DNA from 2 places in the Flavobacterium sp. AC274 genome. Region 1 is predicted to be linked to the other one. Evidence: riboswitches for the same ligand, from Rfam matches in the RefSeq annotation. Region 1 holds a riboswitch; the other holds the start of a gene.
What was found. A riboswitch is a leader RNA that binds a small molecule or an ion and turns the genes downstream of it on or off. The one in region 1 is predicted to bind cobalamin.

Region 1 (15,634 bases):
GATTCAATGCTTAGAACCAACCACTATGGTCTGCATTTCATATGAAAATTTGCAATGGATCTATGAAAACTTATCGGGCTTTGAAAAATATGGAAGATTAGTTGCCGAAGAAATTTTAAAACGTCAGCAGGCTCGTATTGAAAGTTTCATATTTCAAACTGCCGAAGAGCGTTATCTCGATTTTATAAAATGCCATTCAGATTTGTTTAACAGAATATCCGTATCTCATCTTTGCAGTTTTTTGGGAATTGAAAGACAGTCACTTACAAGAATTCGTCAAAAATTAGCCCATAAATAGTTTTTGACACATTTGTGTCAGGAGTACCTTTTGATTATTTAAAATCTTTGCAGTGTCAAATTAAATGAAACTGCAATGAAAACGAATATCTTACTTATACTAGGGCATCCTTCTGAAAATTCTTTTTGTAATGCATTATTAGACGCTTACAGAAAAGGAGTAGAAACTACAGGAGCAAACTGTAAAACGATTTATATCTCTAAATTAAATTTTGATGTAAATCTTTCTGACGGATATAAAAACGGAGAAACTTTAGAACTCGAAAAAGATTTAATCCAATCACAGGAACTTATCTTGTGGGCAGATCACGTTGTTTTGTCTTATCCAAACTGGTGGGGTTTCATGCCCGCTATTACCAAAGGATTTATAGACAGAATTCTACTTCCGGACTTCGCATTCAAACATCACTCAGGAAAAATATTTCCCGAAAAACTCTTAAAAGGAAAAAGCTTAAGACTCCTCGTTACGATGGACACACCAAAATGGTGGTTTTACCTCATTTATCGTGCATCACAATATCAAATTCTCAAAGACATTGTTTTTGGCTACGTGGGATTTGATCCTGTCAAATTTTCAACTTTTGGTTTTATGAGAAAATCAACAGAAAACCAAAGAAATAAGTGGTTGAAAAAAGTAGAACAATTAGGAAAAAAGCTTAAATAAAATAATCAACTATTAAATTAAACATCATGAAAAATTTAGCAAACGGGCACACAGTTGCTCAAATCAATCCAACAAAAGGTTTTAGAATTCACTTATTGGTATTTGTATTAACGATTCCGATCATTTGGGCAATATGGTTTTTTACAAACAGAACTTATTTATAGCCATTATGGCAAACTTCAGCATGGGCTGTGGGTTTACTGTTTCATTATTTGGGCGTTTTTATTTTCAAAAAGAAAAATCATTAATCTGAAATTATTGAAAGTGATTTCGATCACACATTTTTAGTGATTTGCCTCATTGGCGCGAGGCTGATTGTGGTAGTAATTTTGGTTTATAATTAAGATCATTATCAGCAAGTAATCTTTAAAAATAATAATCCTTAAACATTTAAAATTATGACAGCAAAAACAAATCTCTCTATTTCTCAAAGAGCGTTAGTAATTTTTACAACGTTGTTTATGTTAGCAAGTGCGTTTGCAAGCGCACAAACTTCAACTAAACCTGAAGAAAGTGTTATAGTGGCTAAAATTACTCGTTACGAGGTAAAGAAGGAATATCTGCAAAAATTTGAAAAAGCTATAAGAGACTATGTTCTAAAATCGCTTTCAGATGATAGTAATATTATGGCAGAAGCTTATTTTGAACAAGATAATCAATCAGTTATTTGGTTATTCGAGCGTTGGACAAATCAAAACAAACTGAATAAATTCAGGAAAAATTCAGAGTCAAAAGCAGTAATACAATTAGAAAACTCTGCATTAGCAAAGCCTGAAAAGGTAATCAGCGTAAAAGATTTAGAACCTATTTCTAAGCAAGAATGGCGAAGAGCCAGCAAAGCAGAAGATAAGCAATTAACCATTATGCTTTTTGTGGATGCAAAGGCAGGCACAGAGGAAAACTTCAAAGCTGTTTATCACATTGCAATGCCAGAATTTCGAAGCGAACCGGGCGTAGTAACTTATCAGTTATCTCAGTTAGATAATGATAAAACCCAGTTTGTGACTTTTGAAAAATTTAGAAGTAATGAAGCTTTTCAGTATCATCTCAATTTTCCGCCCATTCAACCTGTACTTGATTATCTCAATACGAGTATAAAAAAGCAGCCTTTTCAGGACGGAATTCACAACCTTATCGAATTTGCACCGCTTATTCGTGAATAACAATTTTAAACAGAACAAGTAACAATTAAATCTAAAGAAAAATGAAAACAAGTAAACAAATCATTGTAGCAAGTATAGTAAGTCTATTTGCACTATCAAACGCAGAAGCTCAGGTAACAGTAAAAACTAAAGAAATGAAAACAAATTATTCTAATGAGTTAGAAGTTGTAAATCAATTATCTACTCAATCGGCAGTGGTAAATATGCCCGTAACAAAATTATTGAATGCACCAGGAAACGAAGCCTTAAAAGCTTTCTTTTTACTCCTGTAAAAGACAAAACGGTTCTTAAAGGAAAAAAATAGCTGTTCTTGTAGCAGACGGTTTTGAGGAAATTGAATTGACAGGTCCAGTTTGGTATTTTAAAGAATTGGGAGCAGAGGTAGAGATTATTTCTCCAAAATTCAATCCGGCTCCTGAAAGATACGGGCTTGCATTTCCTGAAATGTCAAAAACACATGTAATGGCTATTCAGTACTTACAGCCAGTGGGCTGGATAAAATTTGACCGCACGGCAGATCAGATTAAAGTAAGTGATTATGATGCTGTATTTATTCCCGGTGGAGCCTGGAATCCGGATAATCTTCGCTATGATAAAGATGTGATAAAATTTATTCAGGATTTTAATAAATCAGGAAAATTAATTGCAGCTATTTGTCACGCTCCGGTAGTATTGGCATCTGCTGATATTTTGAAAGGAAGAAAATTAACAGGTTACTGGAACATTCAGTCAGATTTAAAAAATGCGGGCGGAATCGTTTTAGAAGAAACCGTTGTAACTGACGGAAACATTATCACAAGCAGACATCCTATTGATGTAGCAGATTTTTCAAGAGCTGTTGAAAGCTGGTTGATTAAAAAATAATTTCAAGAGATTTGATAGTGAAGAAACAGCTTTTTCTTCACTATCAAATCATTAAAAAAATACAATAATAGATTTCAAATTAAAATTGAATATGAAAACAGATATATTTAAGCCGGCACAGATTGGCTCTTTAGAATTAAAAAATCGTATTGCAATGGCACCAATGACAAGAGCAAGAAATGAAGATGGTATTCCCAACGAAAATAATGTTCTCTACTACAAGCAACGCGCAGGAGCAGGATTGATTGTAACAGAAGGAACAGCAATTTCTGCAACAGCAAAAGGAGTACTTTACATTCCGGGATTGTATACACCACAACAAATTGAAGGCTGGAAAAAAGTAACCAATGCGGTACATAAAAAAGGAAGCATTATATTTTCTCAATTGTGGCACGTGGGCAGGGTTTCTCACACTTCAAATCAACCAAACGGAATCGCGCCCGTTGGTCCATCAGATATTCAGGCAAAAAATACTTCGGCCTGGGGATATAACGAAAATGGTATTGAAGGTTTTGTAGCAGCATCAAAGCCCAAAGCACTTTCGTCAAACGAAGTAAAAGATGTTGTAAACGATTTTGTAAATGCTGCAAAAAATGCAGTTGAAGCAGGATTTGATGGTGTAGAAATTCATGGCGCAAATGGTTATTTGGTAGAGCAATTTTTAAATCCTTTTGTAAACAACCGCACAGATGAATATGGAGGAAGCATTGAAAATCGTTCCAGATTTTTATTAGAAATTATTGATGCCACTATCAAAGCTATTGGAAATGAAAAGACAGGCATCAGATTAACGCCATACGGAGGTTTGGGAGATTTGCCTCATTATGATGAAATAGAAGCAACGTATCAATATTTAGCCAAAGAATTAAAGAAAAGAAATATAGTTTACATCCATTTAATGGATCAGCAATCTAAAGGAAGCCATGCATTGCCAGAGGGTTTTATAGAGCGTTTTCGTTCCTGGTATGATGGTTTAATTATTCTTGCCGGCGGAATGACCAGAGAAAAATCTGAGGAGCTTATCGATGCGGGAACAATTGATATTGCGGGATTTGGAGAACCGTTTATCTCTAATCCGGATTTAGTAGAACGTTTGGAAAACAACTGGGAATTAACGCCGCCAAATCGTGATTTGCATTATGGATTAGGAAATCACGGTTATATAGATTGGAAAACTTATAAAGAGCCGGCAACAATTTAAATCTGAATAAAAGCGGTAACAGAGACAGTTTTGTTACCGTTTATTAACGTTGAAATTTGCTTTATTTAGGTTTGAAATTTAATCCGGATATTGTTATTGATTAATTTTTTAAACTTAACATTCTGTATTACTTTTGATTAGAATAGTATTTTTTATTTATGAAGAAGTTTAAAATTTCTAAAAGATAAAGGAAAAGTGCCTTGAAATTCATCAATATCTAGTTATATGGAATTGCCTAAGATACCTTTTTATGAAAAATACAGTCTCATTTTTAAAGCAATTGTTGCTGGTGGAGCAATGGGTTTGCTTTATACCGCAGTTAGTAATGCCGGAGCAGATTATCAATATCTAAAACTTTTGCCCGGTACCATTATTGGAATTTCTATTGGTTTTATTGTAATTATTTTTGAGAAGACACTTACTCATCTAAATAACTATTCCTTTTTGGGAAGTATGATTTTAAAAGCACTTATTTATAGTTTCTGTATACTATTGTTTTTGCTTTTTTTCGTGATTGTTTTTGCAGAGATTTTGGGTCATCTTACCTATCAGGAAGCTTTAAGTAAATACATTAATAATCGTCTTTTTGAAGATTTTATCTTTTCGCTTGGTGCATCAATTTTCCTGATTTTGTTTTTAGAAATTAGCAGTTTGTTAAGCAACCGATTTTTTTCTAATTATTTTACAGGTCGATATCATCGTCCGATGCAGGAAGAGCGAATTTTTATGTTTGTCGATGTCAAATCATCCACCACAATGGCAGAAGAGTTGGGAGATATTCTGTATAGCAAATTACTTCAGGATTTGTTCAACGATTTTACCGATGCCATTTTGGCTTCACGTGCAGAGGTTTATCAATATGCCGGAGACGAAATTATTCTGACCTGGAAAACAGCAACGGGTTTAAAAGACCAGCGGTGTTTGTATTGCTTTTATCTTCTTAAACAATGTATTAAAAACAGAAATGAATATTATTTAAAAACTTATAATAGGATTCCGAAGTTTAAGGCCGGAATGCACATTGGAAATGCTGTAACAACCTGGGTAGGAAAAGTAAAAAAAGAAATTGTTTATCATGGAGATCTTCTTAATACAACGTCAAGAATTCAATGCAAATGCAATGATTTTAATCATGATTTTGTTATTTCTGAGGCCATAAAAGAAGCTCTGCCAAAAGATTTACCTGTAACTTATATGCATCAGGGAGAAATACTTTTAAGGGGAAAGGCGCAACCAATGAAACTTTATACTGTTGATTTTAGTATTGACGAAATTTATTAGTCTGCCTTAATATTGTATTAGAAATTATTATTTAAAAAATTAAAATTATGAAAGCATTAGTTATTGGTGCAACAGGCTCAACGGGAGAATTTCTGGTTGATGAACTTTTGGCAGATAAAAATTACGAATCTGTTACCATTTTTGTAAGAAGAGCAACAGGTAAAAAGCATCCAAAACTCGTAGAAGAAATTGTTGATTTCTCCAACATAGACAATTATAAAGATTTGATTGTAGGCGATGTCATTTTTTCGTGTTTAGGAACGACGCTCAAAGCAGCAGGATCAAAGGAAAATCAAAAGAAAATAGATTTTGATATTCCTGCAACATTTGCAAAATTAGCCAGAGAAAATGGCGTTTCCTCTTTTGTTTTGTTATCTGCTTACGGAGCTACTTCAAAGAGTAAAGTTTTTTATTCGAAGATAAAAGGAGAACTCGAAGACAGCATTGCAGAGCTCAATTTCCAACAGTATATTATTTTTAGGCCAGGATTGCTTTTAAGGGCAAATTCTGATCGTTTTGGAGAATATGCCATGGCAAAAATATTAAAAGCAGTTAACTCAATTGGCTTATTTAAAAAGTTCAAACCCCTGCCAACTGATTTGCTGGCCAAGAAATTAGCAAAGGCACCAACAGTGCTGCCTAAAGGCACTTCAATTATCGAACTTGATAAAATATTCAGTTTTGCCAATATGTAGGACAAAATGTAAATTAATACATTCATACTTATTTTTATAAAGATAGTTATATCTTTGCGCCAGATTTTGGTCTATTTTTCTTAGAAAAAAATAGTTAAAAGGGAATCAGGTGTAAATCCTGAACAGACCCGCTACTGTAAGTTCTGTATAAGTCTTTAAACGTTACCAATGCCATTGTCCCGATCTCGGGATGAGAAGGCTGTTTAAAGATGGAACAAGTCAGGAGACCTGCCACAATCACATAGTTTAAGACTTTCGTGGAATAAAGTTGAACAACAATAAACGGACCTGTCATTTTATGGCGGGATTCTTTCTTATTGCTTTTTTGATTATTACATCCCGAAGTTTATTTAATTAAATAAGTGATGTATAATACAAAAAAAATACTTTTATTCATTGTTCTGTTATCTCCTGTTGTACTTCATTCTCAAGTATCTAATGATAGCTTGCGCGTTTTAAAAGAAGTAATTTTAAAAGGAAAACCCTATCAGGAAGTAATTCCTGTACAAAACCTTTCGGGAGTATTGCTTGAAAATCTCGCCAGTCATAATGTTGCAGATGCACTTCGTTATTTTGCCGGAACTCAAATTAAAGATTATGGCGGTCTTGGCGGACTAAAAACCGTTGATGTACGCAACATGGGTACACATCATGTGGGTGTTTTTTACGATGGGATTCAATTAGGCAATGCCCAAAACGGAGTTACAGATCTGGGAAAATACTCGCTAGACGACATGGAATCCCTAACCATGTATAACGGGCAAAAAAGTGAAATATTTCAGTCTGCAAAAGACTTTGCGGCCGCTTCAACTATTTATTTAAGAACAAAAAGACCTGTTTTTTTAGAGGCTAAAAAAACAAATGTATTAGTGCGTTTCAAAACAATGTCTATCAATTATTTTGATCCGTCTTTTAGATGGGAACAAAAGTTGAGTGACAAAGTTAGCCTGAGTGTAAGTTCTGAATACATAAAATCGAATGGGCAATATAAATTCAGGTACAAAAGAAATAATCTGGACGGAACTGTGGCTTATGACACCACTGCAACCCGACACAACAGCGATATAGAAGCACTAAGATTTGAATCCGGTCTTTATGGAAAAATAAAAAATGGTTCGTGGGATGCAAAAGTATATTATTATGATTCTGACAGAGGAGCTCCCGGCGCTATTGTCGAAAATAAATTCTCAGACGGTTTTAGGCAATACGACAAGAATTTTTTCTCGCAAGGAACATTTATAAAAGACTTTACCAATAAATATAAATTTCAGGCAAAGGCAAAATATGCCTACGATTATACACATTACGTGGCCAGAGATACTACAAATGTGCTTGGTGAAACCGTAACCGAAGGAGCGCAGTCAGACGATAGTTATTACCAGCAGGAATATTACTTCTCGGCCGTAAATATGTACAGTATTTTGCCAACCTGGGATATTTCGCTTTCTACAGATTTTCAATACAACAGATTAAATGCAACCAGAAAAGGAATTAAAACTTTGTTTTCTTATCCACAGCGTTATACAGCATTGTTTTCTCTCGCAAGTTCTTACAGGGTAGGCAAATTTAAAGCTTTAGGAAGCGTTGTTGGTACACACGTGCATGAAGAGGTTCGATACAATGCAAAAGCGCCTGATAAAACAGAGTTTACTCCGGCATTATTTCTCGGATATACACCTTTTGCAGCTTACGATTTTAATCTTAGAGCATTTGCAAAACGCATTTTCAGAATGCCCACTTTTAATGATTTATATTATACAATGGTTGGTTCAAGTACTTTAAGACCTGAATATATGAACCAGTATGATGTTGGGTTTACTTATAATTTACCTGTTAAGGAAAGCTTTTTTGACAAATTTTCTATTCAGGTCGATGGATATTACACCAATACAAAAGACAAAATAATCGCCGCTCCAACAGGAAATTTGTTCCGATGGATGATGACCAACATGGGGCAGGTAAAAGGCCACGGAATAGAATCTGTTATTAATATGGGGATGCATATTAATAAATTGAACCTTGTTGCAAATCTAACTTATACGTATTCTGAAAGTCGCGATTATACCAAATTTGGAGGCTTGGAATTGTCTTCTTACGGCGATCAGATTCCGTACACACCCTGGCATAGCGGGTCTGGAATACTAAATGCCAATTATGAATCGTGGAATTTCAACTATAGTTTTATCTACGTCGGAAAGCGATATAATGGCAATGTAAACAACATCAGAATCAACGAAGTACAGCCTTGGTACACACATGATCTATCGGTACAAAAAGCATTTGCAATTCATAATTACAAATTAAAAGGAACGGTAGAACTCAATAATGCACTCAATCAGCAATATGAAGTGATTTACAATTATCCGATGCCGGGTCGTACACTAAAATTTATAATCAGTATTGAGCTATGAAAAAGATAACCGCAAAATTAGTACTCCCTTTATTTATAGCCCTTGCTTTTGTTTCGTGTAGAGAAGAAGAAACCATTTTTCCATCTTCGGATGTAAGTGTTGCTGCACCCAGAAGTGATGGCAATATAGAAGGTTTTTATCTTCTAAACGAGGGAAATATGGGAATGAACCGGGCAAGTATAGATGTTTTTAATTACAGAACAGGAAACTATACAACCGATATTTACTCAGAACGCAACCCGACAGTCGTAAAAGAATTAGGCGATGTTGGAAATGATATTCAAATTTATGGCAACAAGGTTTACGCGGTAATAAATGTTTCTAATAAAGTAGAAGTCATAGATAAATGGACGGCAAAACGCATCAGGAAAATTGATATTCCCAATTGCCGTTATGTAACTTTTTATAAAGATAAAGCATACGTGAGTTCCTATTCAGGTCCAGTTGCTATTGACCCTAATGCAGAAATTGGTTTTGTTGCCGAAATTGATACCACATCATTAGAAATTAAAAGAAAAGTTACAGTAGGATACCAGCCCGAACAAATGGTGGTGCATAACGGTAAACTTTATGTTGCTAATTCCGGAGGCTATAGAGTTCCTAACTACGACAGAACAGTTTCTGTAATCGATCTTGAAACTTTTACCGAAATAAAGAAAATAGACGTAGGTATTAATCTCTACGGTATGCAAATAGACAGCAGAGGAGATATTTATGTGAGTTCAAGAGGGGATTATTACAATACGCCATCCAATCTTTTTGTAATAGATACCCAGATCGATGAGAAAAAAATGCAGTTGGATCTTCCGGTTTTAGGAATGTGCCTTGTCGACGATTTACTTTATTTCTACAGCGTTCAGTGGAGTTACCTCACCAATAGCAACAAAATTACTTACGGGATATTAGACACCAAAACCAAGAAAATTATTACCGATAAAATTATTACCGATGGCACAGATAAGCAAATCATGATTCCCTATGGACTCCAGGTAAATCCCGAAACCAAAGAAATCTACATCACCGATGCCCAAAATTATGTAGTAACAGGATATATCTACTGTTTTACCCCCGAAGGAAAATTAAAATGGAAAACTACAGCAGGAAATATTCCCGCACATATCGCTTTTATAACCAAAAAATAAAACCAGAAACATGTATTACAGATCTTTAAAACATTTAAAGTTATTACTGCTTTTTTCTTTGCAACAGTAATCTTAACCAATTGTTCTGACAGCGATAACACACAGCCAGATAAAGAACAAGTTGAAAACAATGAATATAATGCATCGCGTTTTGCGATAGTGTCTTTAAGTTCAAAAGTAAGTGTTGGCGCAGATGCTACTTACAGTTGGACGGCAGTAAATGTTTCTTCAGAAAATTACTCTTTGACTAATAATAGCTCAAAAGAAGCATTATTTGCAGCAACAGAAGTTGGGACTTATGAATTTATAGTTACCATCAATGACAAAGGAAATACAAAAACAGAAACAGTTAAGGTTTTTGTAAGTGCAGAAGCTAAAGAATTAAAAAACTACATCGCAAAAGTATTCGAATTTAAACCGGCTCCGGGACAATTTGTCAATGATCTTCCTGTGGCAAATGATGGCGACACGACGGAGAGAATATTAAGCAGAGCCAATTCGTATCTGGCAAAGAAAAACGGAGATCTTATTTCGCTTGGCGCATTTGGCGGTTTTATTGTTTTTGGGTTTGATCACACAATTGTAAACCTTAAAGGAAAGCGTGATTTTAGAGTTCTGGGCAATGCTTTTTGGGCAGATGCCAATCCGAATCTGAATGCAGAATTACGTGGCGGAAGCAGTGAAGCGGGCGTTATTATGGTTTCTTACGACAAAAATAAAAACGGACTTCCGGATGATGAATGGTTTGAAATTGAAGGTGGCGGACATAAAATGGCTAAAACAATTCATAATTATGAATTAACCTATCACAGACCGGATCCAAACAAAACACCTGTTCCGGGAGGCGGAACCGGAACCGTACTTTTTACAGATATGGAATACATTTATTGGACAGATAATCAGGGTAAGAATGGTTATTTGGCACAAAACAATGCTTACAATCATTCATTGGATTATTGGCCGAAATGGCTTAAAGATCAGGAAACAATCACTTTTAAAGGAACGCGATTACCCGATAATGCTGTAGATGAAAGCGGAACCGGAAGTTATTTTGTTCAGTATGCTTTTTTATACGGTTACGCAGATAACGCACCAAATGCCGATGATGATTCAGGAATAGACATTAACTGGGCCATAGATAAAAGCGGAAAGAAAGCAGAACTTCCCGGAATTGACTTCGTAAAAGTTTACAACGGTCTTAACCAACAAGCGGGATGGCTGGGAGAAACTTCAACAGAAATAATGGGTGCAACGGATCTTCATCTTTTAGGAGAAAATATCCCTACACGATAAATCAAACAGTATCAGAACCAAAATTATTATATCAGAAATTATGAAAAAAATGTTACCCATTTTTTATTGCTTGTCTTCGCATTTGCGTTTATCGGATGCAGCAGTGATAACGATAAACCGGATGAAAATGCCAATGTAATTGAAATTACGCTTCAGGAAAAATATGAAATTCCAACATTTACGGTTTTAGATATTGCAGCTTCTGATGCCGGAAGTACTGCTAAATACGAGTGGATCATGACAAAAAATCCTGTTAACCAAGTAACAGATTCTATTGTTGGAAACTCAAAAGATTTAAGATTCACAGCGATTTATGCAGGTTCTTATGAATTTACTCTGAATGTTACAGCGGCAGAAAAAAAGGAAGCAAAACGACAACTGTAACCGTTACAAACGAAACTTCAAATTACAATCCTTACATAACAAGCATTTTTGATTTTGATCCCGCACCAGGCATGTTCGCCAACGATTTGTATAAAGATGGCAATTCTAAAGAAGACGTAATGAAAACGGCTTTGGGCAGAATCAACGAAACCAGTGTAGGTTACCCATTAGATTTGGGAGGTTTTGGAGGTTCTATAATTGTTGGTTTTGACCATACTGTTGTTAATGTGGCAGGAACCGAAGATTTTAGAATATATGGAGGAGATGTATCAAATCCAACATCATCTAAAGCAAATCCGCCGGCACCGGGATTGATTTATGTGGCTTATGATAAAAATAAAAACGGAAAACCCGATGCAGACGAATGGTATGAAATTATTGGAAGCCAGCACTCGAAAGCCAATACAATTAAGAATTTTAAAGTTACCTACCATAAAAAAGCTGCAGGAGAACCTTTGGTAACATCGAGTGCTCTTTTCTTAGATTATGAACATGTTTTTTGCGAAAACAATCAGGAAGAAACCTACTATTTGGCTAGACCAAGAGCTAAAAAGGAATTTTACCCTTTATGGGCAACACAAACTACAGTTACTTATGAAGGCCTGAAACTAGATGTAGATTTTGAAACCGCACGTGCAGGTCAGACTACTTTGTGGAATTCTACTCCTCCGGAATGGGGATATGCAAATGCAATTAACCCGAATATTGATATTGACTGGGCAGTAGATAAAGACGGAAATAAAGCCAATCTTCCGGGAATCAATTTTATTAAAGTAGTTAACTGTGTGAGTGAACCAATGGGACTTTGCCAGCAGCAATCTTCAATGGCGACTGTATTTGCAGGAGCAGGAGACCTTCATATATTAAAAAAATACAATCTAAAAAAGCAAATAAGTAAGACCATGAAAAAGTATTTAAAGTATAGTTTATTTCTAATCGCTTTTGTTTGTTTTTACGCGTGCAGCAATGACGATCCAAAGCCGGAAGAAGTTATTGAAGAACCTGTTAAAGACCCAACAATTACTATAAAATTAGCTTCAGATTTTGCAATAGAACAATATAATGTTACAGAAATAACTCCGGAAGTAGTAATCGAAAATGGTGACGGAAAAACTGCCAAATACCAATGGTCAGTAAAAGTTTCTGATAAAGATGGTGTTGCAAAAGATTCTGTCATCGGCGACAGCAAAACTTTATTATTTATTACACCAAAAGCAGGTGATTATGTGTTAGATCTTACGGTAACAGTAGACAAAATTGTAAAGCAGGCTTCCACTAAAGTTACGGTTTCAGAAACCGGAAAATCATATACAGCAAAAGCATTAACACTTGTAGATTTTTTACCAGCACCAAGCTTTAGTGTAGCGAGTTACACTACAAAAGAAGAAGCTTTTCAGCAAACTCAGGCAACTATAAAAGAAGGCGGTTCTGTTTATTTGGGAACATTTGGAGGATATATTATTACAGCGTTTGACCACACAGTTGTTAACGCTTATGATAAACGTGATTTTACTGTTCAGATGGCAACAGGAACTACTTCGATTAAATATTCTCCCGTAAGTATAGCCGTAGCTTATGATGCAAATAAAAACGGAATTGCTGATGAAAACGAATGGTATGAAATAGCAGGAAGCGAATATTATAAAGCTACAACAGTTAAAAATTACGAATTAACTTATCATAAACCTGATGCCACGGCGAGCCCGGTAACCGGAACAGCAACCTGGCAGTATGATACATCCTATCTTCCGTGGACAGACAACCAAAACGGATCTGGTACAATTACGAAAACCAATAATCGCAGACGAGTTAATTATTATCCGGTATGGGCAGCAGATACTTATACTTTAAAAGGAACAAAAGTAGCTATACCGGTAAAAGATGTAAGTGATGGTGCCGGTACAGCTTATAACGTTGGAACTTTTGAATGGGGTTACGGTGGTATTAAAGATCCATCAATAGACATCAGCTGGGCAGTTGATAAGGATGGAAAAAAAGTGCATTTACCGGGAGTTGATTTTGTAAAAGTATATGTGCCAACATTTACAACATTGGGAGCTGCAGATTTATTAACGAGCGTTTTTCAGGAAGTATCGGATTTAAATTTTCCAAAGAAGTAATTATTAATACTGTTGAATTTGAGATAATTAAGAATGAATATTAATCCATAAATTTTATAAATCATGAAAAAAGTAGTTTATTTTTTGACATTCGGTTTGATGTTGGGATTTTCGTCCTGTAGTAGCGACGATGATGTTTTAGGCAGCGAAAGTAATTCGGCAGTAAAAACGTCATCAAAAACAGCAAAAATCGCTGTTACAGATCCTTCAATAGGAACCACGACGACTCTTAATCTTACTAGTGCTTTATTAAGCAGCGGTATTACAACAACAGGAGGAAAGTACTGGCAAAACACTTATGTTTCTAACACGAACCTAAGTGTAGATATTTTTACATTTTCGCACACTGCGACATCTTCGGGTTATAATTATTGGGATGGTTTTATTGTATCAAATGTAAATGATATTACAAATTATGGCTCTGGTTCAGGTTCGGGCGGATCAGATGGCTGGGTGCCTCATCAATGGGGAACTATGGCAGGAAGCGGTTTTGGAACTTCTTCTTCAACTGCACCGGGAACACCGGGAACTTCGGGAGATCCTTATATTGTAGCTTATTGGTCGAGTTATTTAGATCCTCAAAACCCTGAAGGAAGCACCTTTAGCGAAAGCGGTTTTTCTAACTGGATTAAAATTGGAAATACAGGAATATATACTGTTGAAGGTTTAAAAATCAATATGCATCCATGGCCCTATTACGGCTGTTTGTATGGCGATGGATTTGCTCAGCCTTTTGCTTCCGGAGATCATTTTGAATTATTGATTTATGGTGTTGATGAAAATGGAGTAATTACAAATCCGGTAACTCAGAGTCTGGCAGATTATACAGGATCATCTTTGGTTATGCCTACTGGTTGGATTACTGTTGCAGCCAGCAAACTTCAGGCTTTAGGAGACGTTCAATACCTTGTTTTTCAAATGGCTTCAACAGATTCAGATCCTCTTTACGGAATGAATACAGCGGCTTATTTCTGTTTAGACAAGCTTTCTGTAAAACGTGTAGATTAATTTAAGCAGTTTGTTTTAACAGATTCGTTTTATGATCGGTCTACATTTTTAAGCATCAGGAATAAATAAAAAGTCCCATTTCAAATTTTGAAATGGAGACTTTTTTTATAATACAACACATCAAAAAAATATTAAAAAAATTGCCCTTACATCTACTAAAACTAGTGTACCAAAATTATGAAGGAGAATAGTAATTCTAAATTTTATGAAAATGGAAAAATTCATTTTAAAATGATAAAAATCGCGCTGCTGTTGATTCTCTTACTTGGATTTACAGCGTGTGGAACTGATAGAGAAGAAGATTTAGGAAATGAAAATCCGACAGAAATACTTAAAGAATCATATACAATAGACCGTTTTAAAGTTCTGAATATTATTACAGACTTGCCCGAAAACTCACAATTTACGTGGAGTATCAATGACTCTGTAATTTCTCAGAATGCAGAGCTGGATTTTATCAGTCCGTATTTAAAAAATTATCCGCTGACTTTAAAAGTAGAAACAAACGGAGTTGTAAAAACATATCAATCTATTATTAATGTCACAAAAGAGACAGGAAATTATAGCAAATACATATCCAATGTATTTGATTTTCGTCCGGCAATAGGTCAGTTTACAAACGAAATTCCGGAATATGTGACCGGAAATACAGAAAGCAATCTTATCAGCGCAGCAAAAAAATCACTTGTCGGGTCAAATTCTACCATGATTTCACTAGGCGGTTTTGGTGGTTATGTTGTATTTGGTTTCGATCATACGATTCCGAATATGAATGGTCGTGATTTTAAGATTTTAGGAAATGCTTTTTGGGGAAATGATGCCAGCGAAACCCGTTCAGGATCTTGCGAACCCGGAATTATTTTAGTCGCCTACGACAAAAATAAAAACGGAAAACCCGATGAAAACGAATGGTACGAAATAGCAGGAAGTGAATATTTTAAAAATACAACTGTAAAAAATTATACCATAACCTACTTTAAAACAGACGCTAATAAAGCTCCTGTTGCCGGAGGTGAATTTTGGCAAGCCGATGTAGAGTATATCAAATGGCAGGATAATTTAGGCAACTCCGGATACAAAACACAAAATACATTTCACAATCAAAGTTATT
Region 2 (15,634 bases), 2.0 Mb from region 1:
ATTGATTTTATAAATGGTTTTTCAGATCATTGTCATTGTTTAATTTCATTGGGAGTCGAACAAAATATTAAAAAAATAATACAATTGATTAAAGGTGAATCTTCTTTTTGGATTAATAAAAATCAATTAACAAAGGAAAGATTTGAATGGCAGGATGAATATTTTGCTGTTTCGGTTTCAGAATCGGTTGTTGACAAAGTGAGAGATTATATTAAAAATCAAGAAATTCATCACAAGAAAAAAACTTTTCAGGAAGAATATGATGAATTTATAATGAAATTTGGATTTCAAAAAATATTGAATAAATAGAATTTGGCTAAAGCCATTTCCATTATAAAATTTAATCCCCCAGATAAATCTGGGGGCTATTCAATATTGAAACCTATAATTAAATTCAATAACATTCTGCCAATCTTTATTGACAATCTACTATTGAATTGCCTCCAGATTTGTCTGGGATTATTGGAGAATTAAAATTTGAAATAAGTAAAAACAAATAAATCTGAACCAAATCAATTCTAACACAAATCCATTAATGATCTTTTTGAATAGCCCCCAGATTTATCTGGGGTTATAAAGTTTGCAATGAGAATGGCTTTAGCCAAATAATATACCTAAATATCAATGAAAAAAGAACTACATATCTTCTTTACCTGTTTAATGTTTTATACCCGAATTCCCTGCCCCAAAAACATCGATCATAATCCTGAATATTTAAATAAAGCTACTCGTTACTTTCCTTTTATAGGATGGATTGTTGGAAGCATTTCTTTTTTAACTTTCTATCTTTTTTCCTTTTTTCTATCCACAGAAACTGCCGTTATTTTTGCAATTATTACTTCTGTTTTAACAACGGGAGCTTTTCACGAAGATGGTTTTGCAGATGTCTGTGATGGTTTTGGCGGAGGATGGACAAAAGAAAAAATCCTGATCATTATGAAGGACAGTGCTATTGGCGCTTATGGGGCAATTGGTTTAGTTTTACTTTTTTTATTAAAATTCAAATTACTTTCAGAAGGCATTTTGCTTTTTACTACTGATAATGCTCATCTTCTTATTTTCCTTTTGTTTATTTCGGCTCATTCTTTAAGTCGTTTAGCTGCAATTTCGATCATTTTTACGCATAAATATTCGCGTGATGATGCTTCGAGCAAAAGTAAACCAATCGCAAATAATCATAGTTGGAAAGAAGTTTTCGGTGCTTTCTTCTTCGGATTAATTCCTTTGTTGGCACTTGCTTTTTTTCAGTATAAAATTTTATTTGCGATAATTCCAGTTTTTCTAACCCGTTATTTTTTGGCTCGTTATTTCCAAAAATGGATTGATGGATATACGGGAGATTGTCTTGGCGCAACGCAACAGGTTTGTGAAGTTATTTACTATTTAAGTATTCTTTTTTTATGGAAGTTTATCTAGTTCGCCATACCGAAACTATTTGTGAAAAAGGAGTTTGTTACGGACAATCAGATGTGGCTATTGCTGAACCTTTTGATTTGGTTTTCGAAAACATCATTTCGCAATTACCTGCTGAAGCCATTATATTTTCGAGTCCGTTGAAAAGATGTTCTATTTTAGCAAAACACATTCAAAAAAGAATAAAAACTATTTCTTATCAGGAAGACAAACGATTGATGGAAATGAATTTTGGCGATTGGGAAATGAAAAACTGGAATGATATTCTGTCCGAGCAACTGAATCCGTGGATGGAGGATTTTGTTAATATTCCGGCTTCAAACGGAGAATCTTTTGTTGAATTACATAAAAGAGTTGGTCAGTTTTTATCAGATCAAATTTCAGAAGAAATAAAACAGCCAATAGTTATTATTTCACATGCCGGCGTAATTAGAAGTATTTTATGCCATCATACTTTTTTACCCCTAAAAGATGCTTTTACTAATAAAGTAGATTTTGGACAAGTAATAAAAATAGTACTTTAAAGGTCGTTTTGTTTAGAATTTGATATAAAAAGTGAAACAAATTTGAAAATTCGATGATTTTAACTTTATCTTTGCGCCAAATTAAGGTTGTGTTTAATTAAACACATTAAAAGGGAATCAAGTATAAATCTTGAGCTGTTCCCGCAACTGTAAGCTTAGTTCTATAATGAATGCTTATTGTTATCTACAAACCACTGCTCGCCCCGGCGGGTGGGAAGGTAAACAATAAGACGCAAGCCAGGAGACCTGCCTTTATAACAAATATCGAGCTCTCGGGAAAAAGAGTTTAGAAATTATGACTTTAAAAAAACGTTTTGCATTTTGTTTTCTGTTGTTGTGCCAATTCATTTCGGCGCAAAATGACTCTATTACAAAACTTAAGGAAGTTATTGTTTCTGATGTCAATCTAAAAAAATACTCCAGCTCACAATCGGTTCAGGTTTTAAATGATTCTGTTATCAATAAAAATCAGCCTTCCTTAACTTCGCTTTTAAACTATAATACTGTTATTTATTTTAAGGAAAACGGTTTGGGAATGACTTCGGCTCCCTCTTTTAGAGGAACAACAGGAGCGCAAACTGCTGTTATCTGGAATGGTATAAATATAAATTCCCAGTTTTTAGGTCAGGCAGATTTTAATACTATCGGAACAAGAGATTTCAATTCTATAACTGTAAAAGCCGGAGGCGGAAGTGTTCTATACGGAAGCAGTGCCATTGGTGGAAGTATTCACCTAAATAATGATTTACGATTTAAAAAGGAATTCTCAAATCAGGTATTTTTTAGCTTAGGAAGTTATAATACTTTGAGCGCCAATTATCGTACTATCGTTGCATCAGATAAATATAGTCTTCAGATAAGTATTTCCAGAAACAGTTCTGATAATGATTTTAAATATCCGGGCAATACAAATCAGAGAAACACAAATGGTGAATACTATAATACTAGTATGAATACCACTTTTGGTTATAAAATTGATTCTAAAAACACATTAAAGGCTTATAGCCAGTTTTACGATTCTGAACGTCATTTTTCTTTGACTTCTCCTAATGGTTCCAAAACCAAATATGATGATTTTAATACCCGAAATTTATTAGAATGGGAAAGTCTTTTTAATCGTTTTACATCAAAATTGAAAATTGCTCATATTGGAGAATCATATAAATACTATCCTAGTATTACTTCGGAATTATTCACTTACGGAAAAGTTGAAACTTCTCTTATAAAATATGATTTGGCGTTTGATGTAAATGATAAGATTAAACTAAACTCGATTGTAGATTATAATCGTAATAAAGGATATGGATCGAGTATCGATAACGTAAAAAGAGAAATAGGCTCTGCGAGTATATTATTAAGTCATTCATTAAGTGACAAATGGGATTATAATGCGAGTATTCGTCAGGAAGTAACAGACAATTACGGAAATCCATTTCTTTTTTCGTTTGGAACACGTTATCAGTTTACTGACTTTTACCGTGTAAAAATAAATGCTTCAAAAAACTTCAGAATGCCTACTTATAATGATTTGTTTTGGGAAGGAAGCGGTAATCCTGATTTAAAACCTGAAACTTCTTATCAGGCTGAAATTGGCAATGAATTTTTTACCAAAGATTTTTCAGTATCAGTAACGGCTTATTACAATTCTATTAAAAATTTACTGCGTTGGGTTCCTTCACAAGGCGGCGGAGATATGTGGTCTCCTGAAAATACAGACAAAGTAAGGGCTTACGGTGCTGAAGTAATTTTAGAATGGAAACCAAAAATAGCAAACAATAATTTTACAATTAACGGAACGTACGCCTATACAGTTTCAGAAAGCGAACAATTGATTGCAGGTGAATTAATTTACAAGCAATTGATATACGTTCCTTACCATAAACTGACAGGATCTGTCTCCTACAATTGGAAAAAATTCTCGTCTTATTTTCAGTATTTATATAACGGAGATGCCTATACAACACCTTTTAATAATCCAGCAACTAAGGTTAAAGATTATAACGTTGGGAATGTTGGTGTTGACTATGATTTTGGCAAAAAGAAGAGTTATAAACTTGGATTTCAAGTACTAAATGTTTGGAACGAAAATTACCAGCCTGTTACAAGCAGACAAATGCCCGGAAGAAATTATTCTATATACATAAACCTTAATTTTTAAATACCATGAAAAGATTCAATAAACTATTTTTAGCTGTCCTAGTAAGCTCAGCATTTTTTGTGTCATGTAGCAATGATGATGACAATACTCAAGAGGCACGCGGTGATTATGATGGCGGATTATTTATTGTTAACGAAGGTAATTTTGGAACTCCAAACGGCTCTATTTCATATTTATCTGATGATTTACAAATCGAAAACAATGTGTTTTCATTAACAAACCCAGGAAAAGTAATCGGAGATACTCCTATATGTATTGTTTTTAATGGTGATTTGGCTTATATAGTGGTAAACGCATCAAACAAAATCGAGGTTGTTAACAGATATACTTTTAAAAGCGTTACCACAATAACTACAAATCTAAACAATCCGAGATTTATTGCTTTTGCAAACGGAAAAGGATATATCACTAACTGGGGAGATCCGCTGGTTACTACAGATGATTATGTAGCAGTACTTGATCTTGCTACAAATACTATAAGTTCTTCATTAATTTCTGTTATTGAAGGTCCTGAAAAAATTATTGAAAATGCCGGAAAACTGTATGTAGCACACAAAGGTGGTTATGGCCAAGGAAATTCATTAACAGTAATTAACTCTGCTACTAATGCAGTTGTAACCAACTTTGAAGTTGGAGATGTACCAAGTGCATTGGTAAAAGACAATGGAACTTTATATGTTTTATGCAATGGAAGACCTTCTTATGCCGCACCAGAAACTGCAGGTAAAATTGTAAAAGTTAACCTGAGCAACAATACTATTGCATCAACACTTAGTTTCCCAGATGTAACACATCCTGGTTTTATGGATATTAATAACAGTAAAATATATTATACTGTAGACAGTAATGTTTATACAACTTCGACAACTTCTACCGCATTACCAACTGCTGAGATATTTAAAGCTGCAAAAGTTAGTACACTATATGGTTTTGCTGTGAAAAACGACAATATCTACATCGCAGATGCTGGAAATTATCAAGATCCTGGAAAAGTGTACATCTATTCTTTAACAGGAACACTTACTAGCGAACTTGGCGTTGGGATATTGCCAAACGGTTTTTACTTTAATAACTAGTAAAATAGCTGGAAGATATTTTCAGAATAATCTATTACTTTATTTTTTTTATTTTTTTGGAAAAAAAGGCTTTCATTTCTGAAAGCCTTTTTTATATCATCTATTTTAATCTCTTATCTTAATGCTTTTAGAAATTCTTTTGGAGCAGTTTCTAAATACATTTCATTTCTTACACCGTTTATTTTTTTGGAATCGCTAAAATAAGGTAAAACTAATTCTTTATCGTCCTGAATTCTTTTTGCTGTTACACCGGTAATTTTAGATATCGCTGTAGCCAGGAAAGGTTCGTTTGTTTCTCCTAAAACACCGTAACTGGTTACGAATTCCTGTTGTAAATAAGTAGGTGTTAAACCGCTTGTATAATCTCCAAAATCTTCTGAATTGGCAATTTTTAAAACCAATGGCTGCATGGCATATTTATGATTTGGATTTACTTTAGAATTTTTGTCCAAAGTTGGTGAGTCATAAACTGTAAAAGAACCAACATTTTTACCAATTGTTGTTTCACCAATCTGCACAACATTAATATAAGGTTTTAATCCGTTTATAACCAATTCACTTGCAGATGCCGTATTATCCGTAGTTAGAACATATACCGTTGTTAGGTTTAAACTATTTAAACCAGCATCAGCGCTATTTAAAAATTTAATATTTAAACGCTCTAAGCCCTCCGCATCCATTCCTGCCATTGATTTAATGTTGTATTGTATTTTTGAGAAAATCTTACCTCCAAACTGACCTGTAATTAAACTTGCCAAAAGTGTTGCGCTGTTAATAGAACCTCCGCCATTATATCTTAGATCTAACACTAAGTCAGTAACGCCTTGTGCCTTTAATTCTCCAAAAGCATCATTTAATCTGGCGTCATAGTCCCGATAAAAGCCATTATACATCAAATAACCTATTTTATGACCGTTTGAATTTATTACCTTATTAATTAAAATCGGGTTTTCTTCTAAAGTTGTTTTTGTTAAACTAACAGATTTTCCGTTTAAAACAAATGCCGATCCATTATAGTCAGCAAAATTCAAAGTGTAGCTTTCACTATCCAGCAATAAAGCTTCGTAGTTTGAAACTGTTAACTTAGTTCCGTTTACAGCAGTAAAAAAATAACCTCTTTTAACATCTTTTGTTGATGCATCAGAATTAGCAATAATATAGCGCACATAACCTACTAAGTCATTAGATCCTTCCGAAACTCTGGTAAGCCTGAAATCAACTCCATTGTTTTTACTGATACCATTAAGTTCCTGTTCTAAAACAGTATAATCATCAACAATCCAGCTAAAACGATCAATAGCATTAATTGGATATTTGCTCACGGGTTTATTTAATAGATCTTCAAATAATTCCTCTGGTTTTGAATAGCCCGCTAAAAATGAATTACGGGCATCTGTATTTGCAAAACGATCATCAGCTAAATTAGGTACATCAGCCTGCCACAGATAAACTTCATTTAATCCTCTCCAGATAAAATCGTTTACCTGCAAATCAGAGGGTGCGGCAACATCATCCTCATCTTCGCAGGATTGCAAAGAGAAAGCTAATAAAAAAATTAGCAGGACACTTCTTAATATTGTTTTCATAAAAATATGTTTCTATATTCTATTAACGTAAAAATACTATCTTTAGTTTTAACATTTATAAGTTTGTTGTTTTTTTCTAATAAAAAAATTTCAATACTGTTGTAACAAAAATAATTGTGTCTCGTCTTGACTATATAAACGCTCTATAAAGGTTTGTTTATAAAAATAAAGATTGGCTAAAAATTTACTGTAAAAGATTAAATATTTAGTCCTCTCTAACCAAAAACCAAAAAAGTAACCACAGATGAACCAAATTGTGTTTATAGAATTAATTAATCCTTTTAAAGACAAAGTTTTTCGTCTGGCAAAAAGATTACTTACCAGCACCGAGGAAGCTGAAGATGCAACTCAGGAAGTAATGGTGAAATTATGGAACAAAAAAGATAATCTCGATGCTTATAATAGTATTGAAGCCGTAGCAATGACAATGACAAAAAATTATTGCCTGGATCAATTAAAATCTAAAAGAGCCGGGAACCTTAAAATTGTACATAATAATTTTACCGACAGAGAACCGCAATTAGATAAACAATTAGAAGACATTGACAGTTTAGAATGGGTAGAAAAAATAATGAGTCAGCTGCCGGAACAGCAGCAAATATTAATTCAGTTACGCGATGTTGAACAATATGAATTTGATGAAATTGCGAAAATTGTCGACATGAATGAAACGGCTATACGAGTAGCGCTTTCGAGAGCGAGAAAAAAATTAGAGAATCAATGCTTAATACACACCGTTATGGAATTAAATAAAATAGAAGATATATTAGAAAAATACTTTCAGGGAGAAACTACTATTGCCGAGGAAAAAGAATTAAAAGAATATTTTTCTTCACCGAATGTTGCGCAGCATTTAGAGCAATACAAACCAATGTTTGGTTATTTCTCTCAGGTAAAACAACAAAAATCAACGCAAAATATTCCACTAAAAACTAAAAAACGAAATTTGACGTGGCTATCAATTGCAGCTTCTGTTGTTGTTTTACTGTCAATTGGAACCTATTTTTATGTAAGCGAAAAAAATACAGCTCCGGTTGTAGCGCAATCAGAATTAGGAACCTATGATGATCCGGAAGAAGCGCTGAAAGCAACGCAAAAAGCTTTGGCCTTATTATCAAACAATGTTAATGTAGGTATTGAAAGTGTACAATACATTAAAGAATACGAACAATCAAAAAACAAAATTTTTAAACAATAAAAAAATCAATCAAAATGAGAAATTTAATTATAACACTAGTTTTCACATTCGTTACCACTACTTTTTATGCACAAAGTGCATTTGATAAATATGATGGTCAGGACGATGTAACCTCTGTAATTGTAAACAAAAAAATGTTTGATTTAATGAGTAAGGTAAAAGTTGATGCTTCAGACAAAGAAATGCAACAATATATTAGCCTGATCAAAAAACTAGACTATTTAAAAGTATTTACAACCAAAAACCCTAAAATTGAAGCCGACATGAAAGCTTCTGCAGATAAATATATAAAAACTGCAGGTTTAGAAGAGTTAATGCGAGTAAATGACAGCGGAAGAAATGTAAAAATATTAGTAAAATCAGGTGCCAGCGACACTCAGGTTAAAGAATTACTGATGTTTATTGACGGTGCCAAAAACGAAGAAACGGTCTTATTATCTTTAACCGGTAATTTTGACATAAACGAAATCTCTGTACTTACAGATAAAATGCAGCTTCCCGGAGGTTCTGACTTGAAAAAAGCGTCTAAAAACAAAAAATAATCATGAAACTAAACGTTTTTACCTCAGCCATTTTAGCATTAGTAACTTTAATAAGTTGCAATTCTGAACCTTCATTACAAAAGTATTTTGTAGAAAACACAGAGAACAAAGATTTTATTGCCCTTGATGTTTCGCCAAGTATTTTAAACTTAGAAAAAGCAAAATTATCAGCCGAACAAACAGAAGCTTTAAAGTCTTTTGACAAAATGAATATTCTGGCATTCAAGGCAAATGACAAAAATCAGGCACAATTTGAAACCGAAAGAACAAAAGTTAAAGCTATTTTGACAAATCCAAAATATCAAAAATTAATGTCTTTTGGATCAGGTAAAGACGGGGCTTCAATAAGCTATGTTGGTACTGACGAAAACATAGAAGAATTTGTGGTTTTTGCCAATAGAAAAGAAAATGGTTTTGCAGTAGTACGCGTGTTAGGAAAAAACATGAATCCAAACAATATTATGACGTTAATGTCTGTTTTGAAGGAATCAAATATAGATATGGAACAATTAAAGCCTTTGCAGCAATTGGTTAAATAATACATCCTTTACTTACTTTAAAAACAAAAAAAGCTCCATAATTGGAGCTTTTTTCTTATAATATTTGAAAGATTAAACTTAATAATATTCAGTACTCTTTTATTTAAAACTGAAGTGAATTTAACTATATTTGTTACTTAACCAAAAATATTAAATATGGTACAAAAAACATCGAATGCCTTTATTGCAGCATCTTGGGTTGCACTTGGAGCCGGAATGATCGGATACATTGTTGGTCTAGCCAGAGCCGAAATGCTTTTAAACGAAAAAGGATATTATTTTACTGTTCTAATGTTTGGTCTGTTTGCTGTAGTTTCACTACAAAAAAGTGTAAGAGACAGACTTGAAAAACTTCCGGTAACAGATATGTATTATGGAATTTGCTGGTTTGGAACTCTTTTGTCAATTGTATTATTGGTAATTGGACTTTGGAATGCAACAATTCTACCAAGTGAAAAAGGTTTCTATGCATTTGCATTTTTATTAGCGTTGTTTGGCGCTATTTCAGTACAAAAAAACACAAGAGATAATATGTCATTTTCTAATGAATAATCTTTTGAAATTATAATTCAAATAAAAACCAACTTCCAAGTTAAAACGAAAAGCTCCATAATTTTATGGAGCTTTTTTTATTTACTGCTTTTTGCTTTTTCATATCGCATTTTTAAACCTTCTAAGTAGGGCGCTTTTTGCTCTTCTGCTAATGCAATTGATTTTTCAAAATTAATTAAAGCCAAATCCTTCTTACCATTGAGCTCAAGCATGTCTCCATACGCCAGATAACTCATTGGAGATCTAGGATATAAAACCGTATTGCTTTTTAATATTGACTCTGCTACAATAGGATTCTTTTGGATATTTTGAGAACCAAAAAAATTAATATCCCCTTCACTAAATAGATTCAAATCATTGCCTTTGGTAAAAATCTGAAGTATTTGTTGATCTATTTTTGTAATATCACTTTCTGAATAGGATTGGGTTTGTTTATCAAGAATATCCTGTAATTCACTATATATGTTTTTTGATTCTGATGCTTTTTTATTTCTGTAAGTTTCTGCAGCTTGACTTGCTAATTCAACAGCTTTAGAATAGGCACTTTCTCCAGAAGTTTTTATTTCCGGAATAACCCCGGTTCCTTCCCAACTTGTTTTGGTTATCGGATTTATGCCCATACCTGTCGGAATAAAGATTTCTAAATCAGGATTTATCTTGAAAACATCACCTGGATTCGCAGCACCTCCAGTAACTTTTCCAACTAATGTAGCTCTTTTTTGACTTTGCATATTATAACTAAATTCCTCAGCTCCCGAAAAAGTTTTTGAGCCGGTAATTATAAATAAAGGGACATCAATCATTTTCTTTCCATTTACTTCATGAGTAATAGCTTCATCTTTTCGATTTCCTTGTCTAAAATAAAGCGTATTAGTCAATAAATTACTCTCCAGAAAATAACTACATAAATAATTTACCGTTTTAGGATTACCACCACCATTATCCTGCAAATCAATAATTACAGCATCTGTATTTTTTAAGAGATACATATATGCATCAATAGTTTTAGTAGTTTCAGCAAGAAAAAAGTTGATGTTTAGATAACCAATATTTCCATCAATTATTTTTACCTCTTTAAAACCATTGGCTTGTTTTCGAATATCTGTGTGTATTTTTAAATAACTTTGATAGTCATTATTTAAATTCTCATGCTCTTTTACAGGAGCAAAAGCAGTCCAAACGCCCAAATGTTTATCATTATTAACAACTCTGATTTCTTTAGTTAAGGCATGCGCGAACGAATCAAGTAAGTCATATTTTTTAAACTTCCCTTCCTTTAAACTTTTATTCAAATGGTTGGCTATTAATTCGGCTTGATCAGGAAAAACGTAATTTTCCTGTAACAATAAATCAATTTTACCGATAGTTTCTTTTTTAAACTTTTCATTTATTTTTTTCTGTGCAAACACATCAACATTAAAGAAACTAATAAACAATAAAATATAGATGAAAAATGATTTCATATTTTCCTTTAGATTTAGTTACAAAAAAATCAGAATTGAATTTGATACTTATCAAATATAGTTAAATATTTCATTATCAAATTCAACCTAAAAAAGGTCATAAAAAAAGCTCCATAAATTATGGAGCTTTTTTTATATCACAATCTGAGTTCTTATTTACTCAAATACATTTTTCTTCTAGAGTACAATTCGTAGAATTGATCGTCTTTTAAGTCATCAATAAACAAGATACTTTCTCCTGTTGATTTCATTTCTGGCCCTAATGCTTTGTTTACATTGTGGAACTTGCTGAAAGAGAAAACCGGCTGTTTAATCGCATATCCTTTCAATTGCGGATTAAACTTAAAGTCAGTTACTTTATTGTGTCCTAACATTACTTTTGTAGCGTAGTTTACATAAGGCTCTCCGTAAGCTTTTGCAATAAACGGTACCGTTCTCGATGCTCTTGGGTTTGCTTCGATAATATAAACCGTATCGTCTTTTATCGCAAACTGAATATTGATTAAACCAACAGTTTTCAGCGCTCTTGCGATTTTCACCGTATGATCTTTTATTTGCTGCATTACGAATTCTCCTAAGTTAAAAGGAGGCAAAGTAGCATTACTATCTCCAGAGTGAACTCCGCAAGGTTCGATATGCTCCATAATTCCAATGATGTAAACATTTCCGTCAGCATCACAAATGGCATCAGCTTCTGCTTCGATTGCTCCGGCTAAATAATGATCCAGAAGTAATTTATTTCCTGGAATTGTTTTCAATAAGTTGATAACGTGCTCTTCTAATTCTTTTTTGTTGATTACAATTTTCATTCCCTGACCTCCTAATACATAAGAAGGACGAATCAATAATGGAAAATCTAAAGTGTCTGCAAGTGCAGAAGCTTCGTCAGCTGTTTCAGCGATTCCGAATTGTGGGAAAGGAATATGTAATTCTCTCAATAAATCTGAGAAACGTCCTCTGTCTTCCGCTAAATCCAGTGCATCAAAACTAGTTCCGATGATTTTAACTCCGTATTTAGATAATTTTTCAGCCAATTTCAAAGCTGTTTGTCCACCTAACTGCACAATTACACCTTCTGGTTTTTCATGCTGAATAATGTCATAAATGTGTTCCCAGAAAACAGGCTCGAAGTATAATTTATCAGCTGTATCAAAATCTGTCGAAACCGTTTCAGGATTACAGTTGATCATGATGGTTTCGTAACCACATTCTTTTGCAGCCAAAACTCCGTGCACACAAGAATAATCAAACTCAATTCCTTGTCCAATTCTGTTTGGTCCTGAACCAAGAACGATGATTTTCTTTTTATCTGTTACAATACTTTCGTTATCTACATAACGCTCGCCGTTTGCTTTTTCTATTTCTGCCTCAAAAGTTGAGTAGTAATAAGGTGTCAATGCTTTAAACTCTGCCGCACAAGTATCAACCAGTTTAAACACACGGTTAATATTTTGATCCATTCTTAAAGTGTGAACTTCACTTTCAAGACAATTCATCATGTGCGCGATTTGTCTGTCGGCAAAACCTTTTTGTTTCGCTTCAAGCAATAACTCTTTTGGAAGATTCGAAATTTTATAGTTCGAAATTTCTTTCTCTAAAGTATAAAGCTCTTCGTATTGTTTTAAGAACCACATATCGATTTTTGTGATTTCATGAATACGGCTCAACGGAATTCCCATTGCGATTGCATCATAAATTACAAAAACACGATCCCAACTTGCAAAAGTTAGTTTCTCGATAATTTGTTCGTAGTTTTTATATCCTTTTCCGTCAGCTCCCAACCCATTTCTTTTAATTTCTAAAGATTGAGTCGCTTTGTGTAATGCTTCCCGGAACGAACGTCCAATTCCCATTACTTCACCAACAGATTTCATCTGAAGTCCTAAAGTTCTGTCTGCTCCTTCGAATTTATCGAAGTTCCAACGTGGTATTTTCACGATTACATAATCCAAAGTTGGTTCAAAAAGAGCCGAAGTAGATTTTGTAATTTGGTTTTGTAATTCATCAAGATTGTATCCTAAAGCTAGTTTAGAAGCAATTTTAGCAATTGGATAACCCGTTGCTTTTGATGCTAAAGCAGAAGAACGAGACACACGAGGATTAATTTCGATCGCTACGATATCTTCTTTTTCATCTGGTGAAACTGCAAATTGTACGTTACAACCTCCCGCAAAATTTCCGATACTACGCATCATTAAGATCGCATAGTCACGTAATTTTTGGAATGTTGTATCAGATAATGTCATTGCCGGTGCAACTGTAATCGAATCTCCGGTATGAATTCCCATCGGGTCCATATTTTCGATCGAACAAATAATTACAACATTATCATTTTTATCTCTTAAAAGTTCTAACTCATATTCTTTCCATCCCATCAAAGCTTTGTCAATCAAAACTTCGTGAATTGGTGAAGCTTCAAGTCCACGTGTTAAAAGCTCATCAAAATCTTCTTTTTTGTAAACAATTGCAGCTCCTGTTCCTCCAAGCGTAAACGAAGGACGAATTACAAGCGGGAAACCAAATTCCTGAGCAATTTCTTTTCCTTCTAAGTATGAAGTAGCTGTTTTTGCAGGCGCAGTTGGTACATTAATTCTTTCTAAAAGCTGTTTAAACTGCTCTCTGTCTTCGGTAATATTAATTGCGTTTACGTCAACTCCAATTAATCTTACTCCGAAATCCTGCCAGATTCCTTTTTCTTCAGCTTCCAAACATAAATTCAACGCTGTTTGTCCTCCCATTGTAGGCAAAACGGCATCAATTTGTGGATGTTCCTTCAGAATTTCAATAATCGATTTTGTAGTTAATGGTTTTAGATAAACATGATCGGCCATAGTTGGGTCGGTCATAATTGTCGCTGGATTTGAGTTTATCAAGATAACTTCAATTCCTTCTTCGCGAATAGAACGTGCAGATTGAGATCCGGCATAATCAAATTCGCAAGCTTGACCAATAACAATAGGTCCTGACCCTATTATTAAAACTGATTTTATTGATGTGTCTTTAGGCATTTTATTTGTATTGTGTAGTTATATATGGTATTTCAAAAATGATCTGTAGTACATTAAAAACTAGAATGTTGCAAGTTTTTTTACTGACAAGGTATAAAAAAAGGCGATACTAAAAAAGTAACGCCTTATTTATGTTTATAGAAACATTATTTTTTGTGTCTAGGTTCGCTAGAAACAGTTAATTTATGTCTTCCTTTTGCTCTTCTACGCGCTAGAACTTTTCTTCCATTCGCAGAAGCCATTCTGTCCATAAATCCGTGCTTATTTCTTCTTTTTCTTTTCGATGGTTGAAATGTTCTTTTGCTCATTGCTTTGTATCTTTAAAATGGTGTCTAATATCTCTTTTCTGTTTTTGAATATCGTTATTCGAAAACCGAGTGCAAATATACAAAGACTTTTTTTCCCGCAAGTACTTTAATAAAAATATTTTTAATTCATTTTACTATATTTGCAATCACAAATATACATCTATTATGTTTCACAAAAATATTAAACTTATTTTGGCCGGACTTCTTGTAGTTGCTGGCATTTGGCAATTTACAGAAAGTAATATCGGAAATGGAATTTTCCTTATTTTACTTACTGCAATTCCGATTTTTCTTTACTTTAAAAACGAATTCATCCTTTTAGCCTTCCTTAAATTAAGAAAACAAGACTTTGAAGGAGCTAAAAAATGGCTGGCATACATTAAAAATCCCGAAGCAGCATTGGTTAGAAAACAACAAGGATATTTCAATTACCTTCACGGAATCATGTTATCTCAAACCAATATCAATCAGGCTGAGAAACATTTCAAAAAAGCTATCGAACTTGGACTATCAATGGATATGGATTTAGCCGTAGCTAAATTAAACCTTGCCGGAGTTGCCATGTCACGCAGAAGAAAGCTTGAAGCAACTAATTTATTGAACGAAGCTAAGAAACTGGACAAACAAGGTATGTTGAAAGAGCAAATCACAATGATGAAAGAACAAATGAAGAAAATCTAGATTTCTTTAAATTACGATATCATTTTTAAATTACAATATCAAAATCCCAAATTCCAATTAAATGGTGTTTGGGATTTTTTTTATTTTAGATTTCTGAGTTTAGATTTTAGATTTTTCTTCTATTGGAAAGAATACCGTTTAGTTTGTCATTTCGACCGAAGGGAGAAATCACACTCGTAACTCTACAAAGATTGGCGATTTTGATTGCGGAGTTTCTTGCGGAGATCCCTCGTTCCTCGGGATGACAAGATTGCGAGTAATAACTTTTCGCGTAAATCTTTGTCAAAGTTTAAAACTTTGACAAAGATATCGAACCGCCAAAAAATTGGAATTTTGGAATTAATCTTCCAATATAATTGATGGCAAATTCTCATTAAGCCATTTGTATTTATTAAGAATCATAATATGAGTTCCGCCTTTTACGATAATGCAGCTTTTAATATATTTTATAGGAAAAACTTCGTCCTGATCACCATGAATATGAATTATATTTTCATCGATTTGATTCCTATCCCATAAAATCACATTTTCGACTGCCCATTGTAAATACCGAATATCGCGCATGGCAAGAAATTTTTCGTACAAT

Region 2: linked by a shared signal. The riboswitch ahead of ACZZZT_RS07855 (TonB-dependent receptor plug domain-containing protein) and the one ahead of ACZZZT_RS16720 (TonB-dependent receptor) in region 1 are both predicted to bind cobalamin.

Annotation. Positions count from the first base shown of each region.
Region 1 covers NZ_OZ409852.1:3,724,024-3,739,657, reverse strand. The annotation lists gene ACZZZT_RS16765 (Crp/Fnr family transcriptional regulator) at 1-298, shown strand, start outside; gene ACZZZT_RS16760 (NAD(P)H-dependent oxidoreductase) at 374-961, shown strand; gene ACZZZT_RS16755 (hypothetical protein) at 988-1,125, shown strand; gene ACZZZT_RS16750 (putative quinol monooxygenase) at 1,360-2,124, shown strand; gene ACZZZT_RS16745 (hypothetical protein) at 2,166-2,396, shown strand; gene ACZZZT_RS16740 (DJ-1/PfpI/YhbO family deglycase/protease) at 2,425-2,988, shown strand; gene ACZZZT_RS16735 (alkene reductase) at 3,080-4,189, shown strand; gene ACZZZT_RS16730 (adenylate/guanylate cyclase domain-containing protein) at 4,415-5,470, shown strand; gene ACZZZT_RS16725 (NAD(P)H-binding protein) at 5,518-6,165, shown strand; cobalamin riboswitch at 6,216-6,415, shown strand; gene ACZZZT_RS16720 (TonB-dependent receptor) at 6,531-8,576, shown strand; gene ACZZZT_RS16715 (DUF5074 domain-containing protein) at 8,573-9,718, shown strand; gene ACZZZT_RS16710 (PKD domain-containing protein) at 9,878-11,011, shown strand; gene ACZZZT_RS16705 (PKD domain-containing protein) at 11,078-11,395, shown strand; gene ACZZZT_RS16700 (hypothetical protein) at 11,467-13,515, shown strand; gene ACZZZT_RS16695 (DUF4465 domain-containing protein) at 13,579-14,523, shown strand; gene ACZZZT_RS16690 (cell surface protein) at 14,701-15,634, shown strand, end outside.
Region 2 covers NZ_OZ409852.1:1,680,915-1,696,548, reverse strand. The annotation lists gene tnpA (IS200/IS605 family transposase) at 1-309, shown strand, start outside; gene ACZZZT_RS07865 (adenosylcobinamide-GDP ribazoletransferase) at 625-1,416, shown strand; gene cobC (alpha-ribazole phosphatase) at 1,401-1,937, shown strand; cobalamin riboswitch at 2,005-2,205, shown strand; gene ACZZZT_RS07855 (TonB-dependent receptor plug domain-containing protein) at 2,233-4,095, shown strand; gene ACZZZT_RS07850 (YncE family protein) at 4,101-5,171, shown strand; gene ACZZZT_RS07845 (S41 family peptidase) at 5,285-6,757, opposite strand; partial or broken gene ACZZZT_RS07840 (RNA polymerase sigma factor) at 7,002-7,510, shown strand; gene ACZZZT_RS07835 (hypothetical protein) at 7,497-7,955, shown strand; gene ACZZZT_RS07830 (DUF4252 domain-containing protein) at 7,970-8,497, shown strand; gene ACZZZT_RS07825 (DUF4252 domain-containing protein) at 8,500-9,036, shown strand; gene yiaA (inner membrane protein YiaA) at 9,193-9,588, shown strand; gene ACZZZT_RS07815 (S41 family peptidase) at 9,666-11,051, opposite strand; gene carB (carbamoyl-phosphate synthase large subunit) at 11,204-14,059, opposite strand; gene rpmH (50S ribosomal protein L34) at 14,206-14,367, opposite strand; gene ACZZZT_RS07800 (hypothetical protein) at 14,533-15,048, shown strand; gene ACZZZT_RS07795 (alpha/beta hydrolase family protein) at 15,388-15,634, opposite strand, start outside.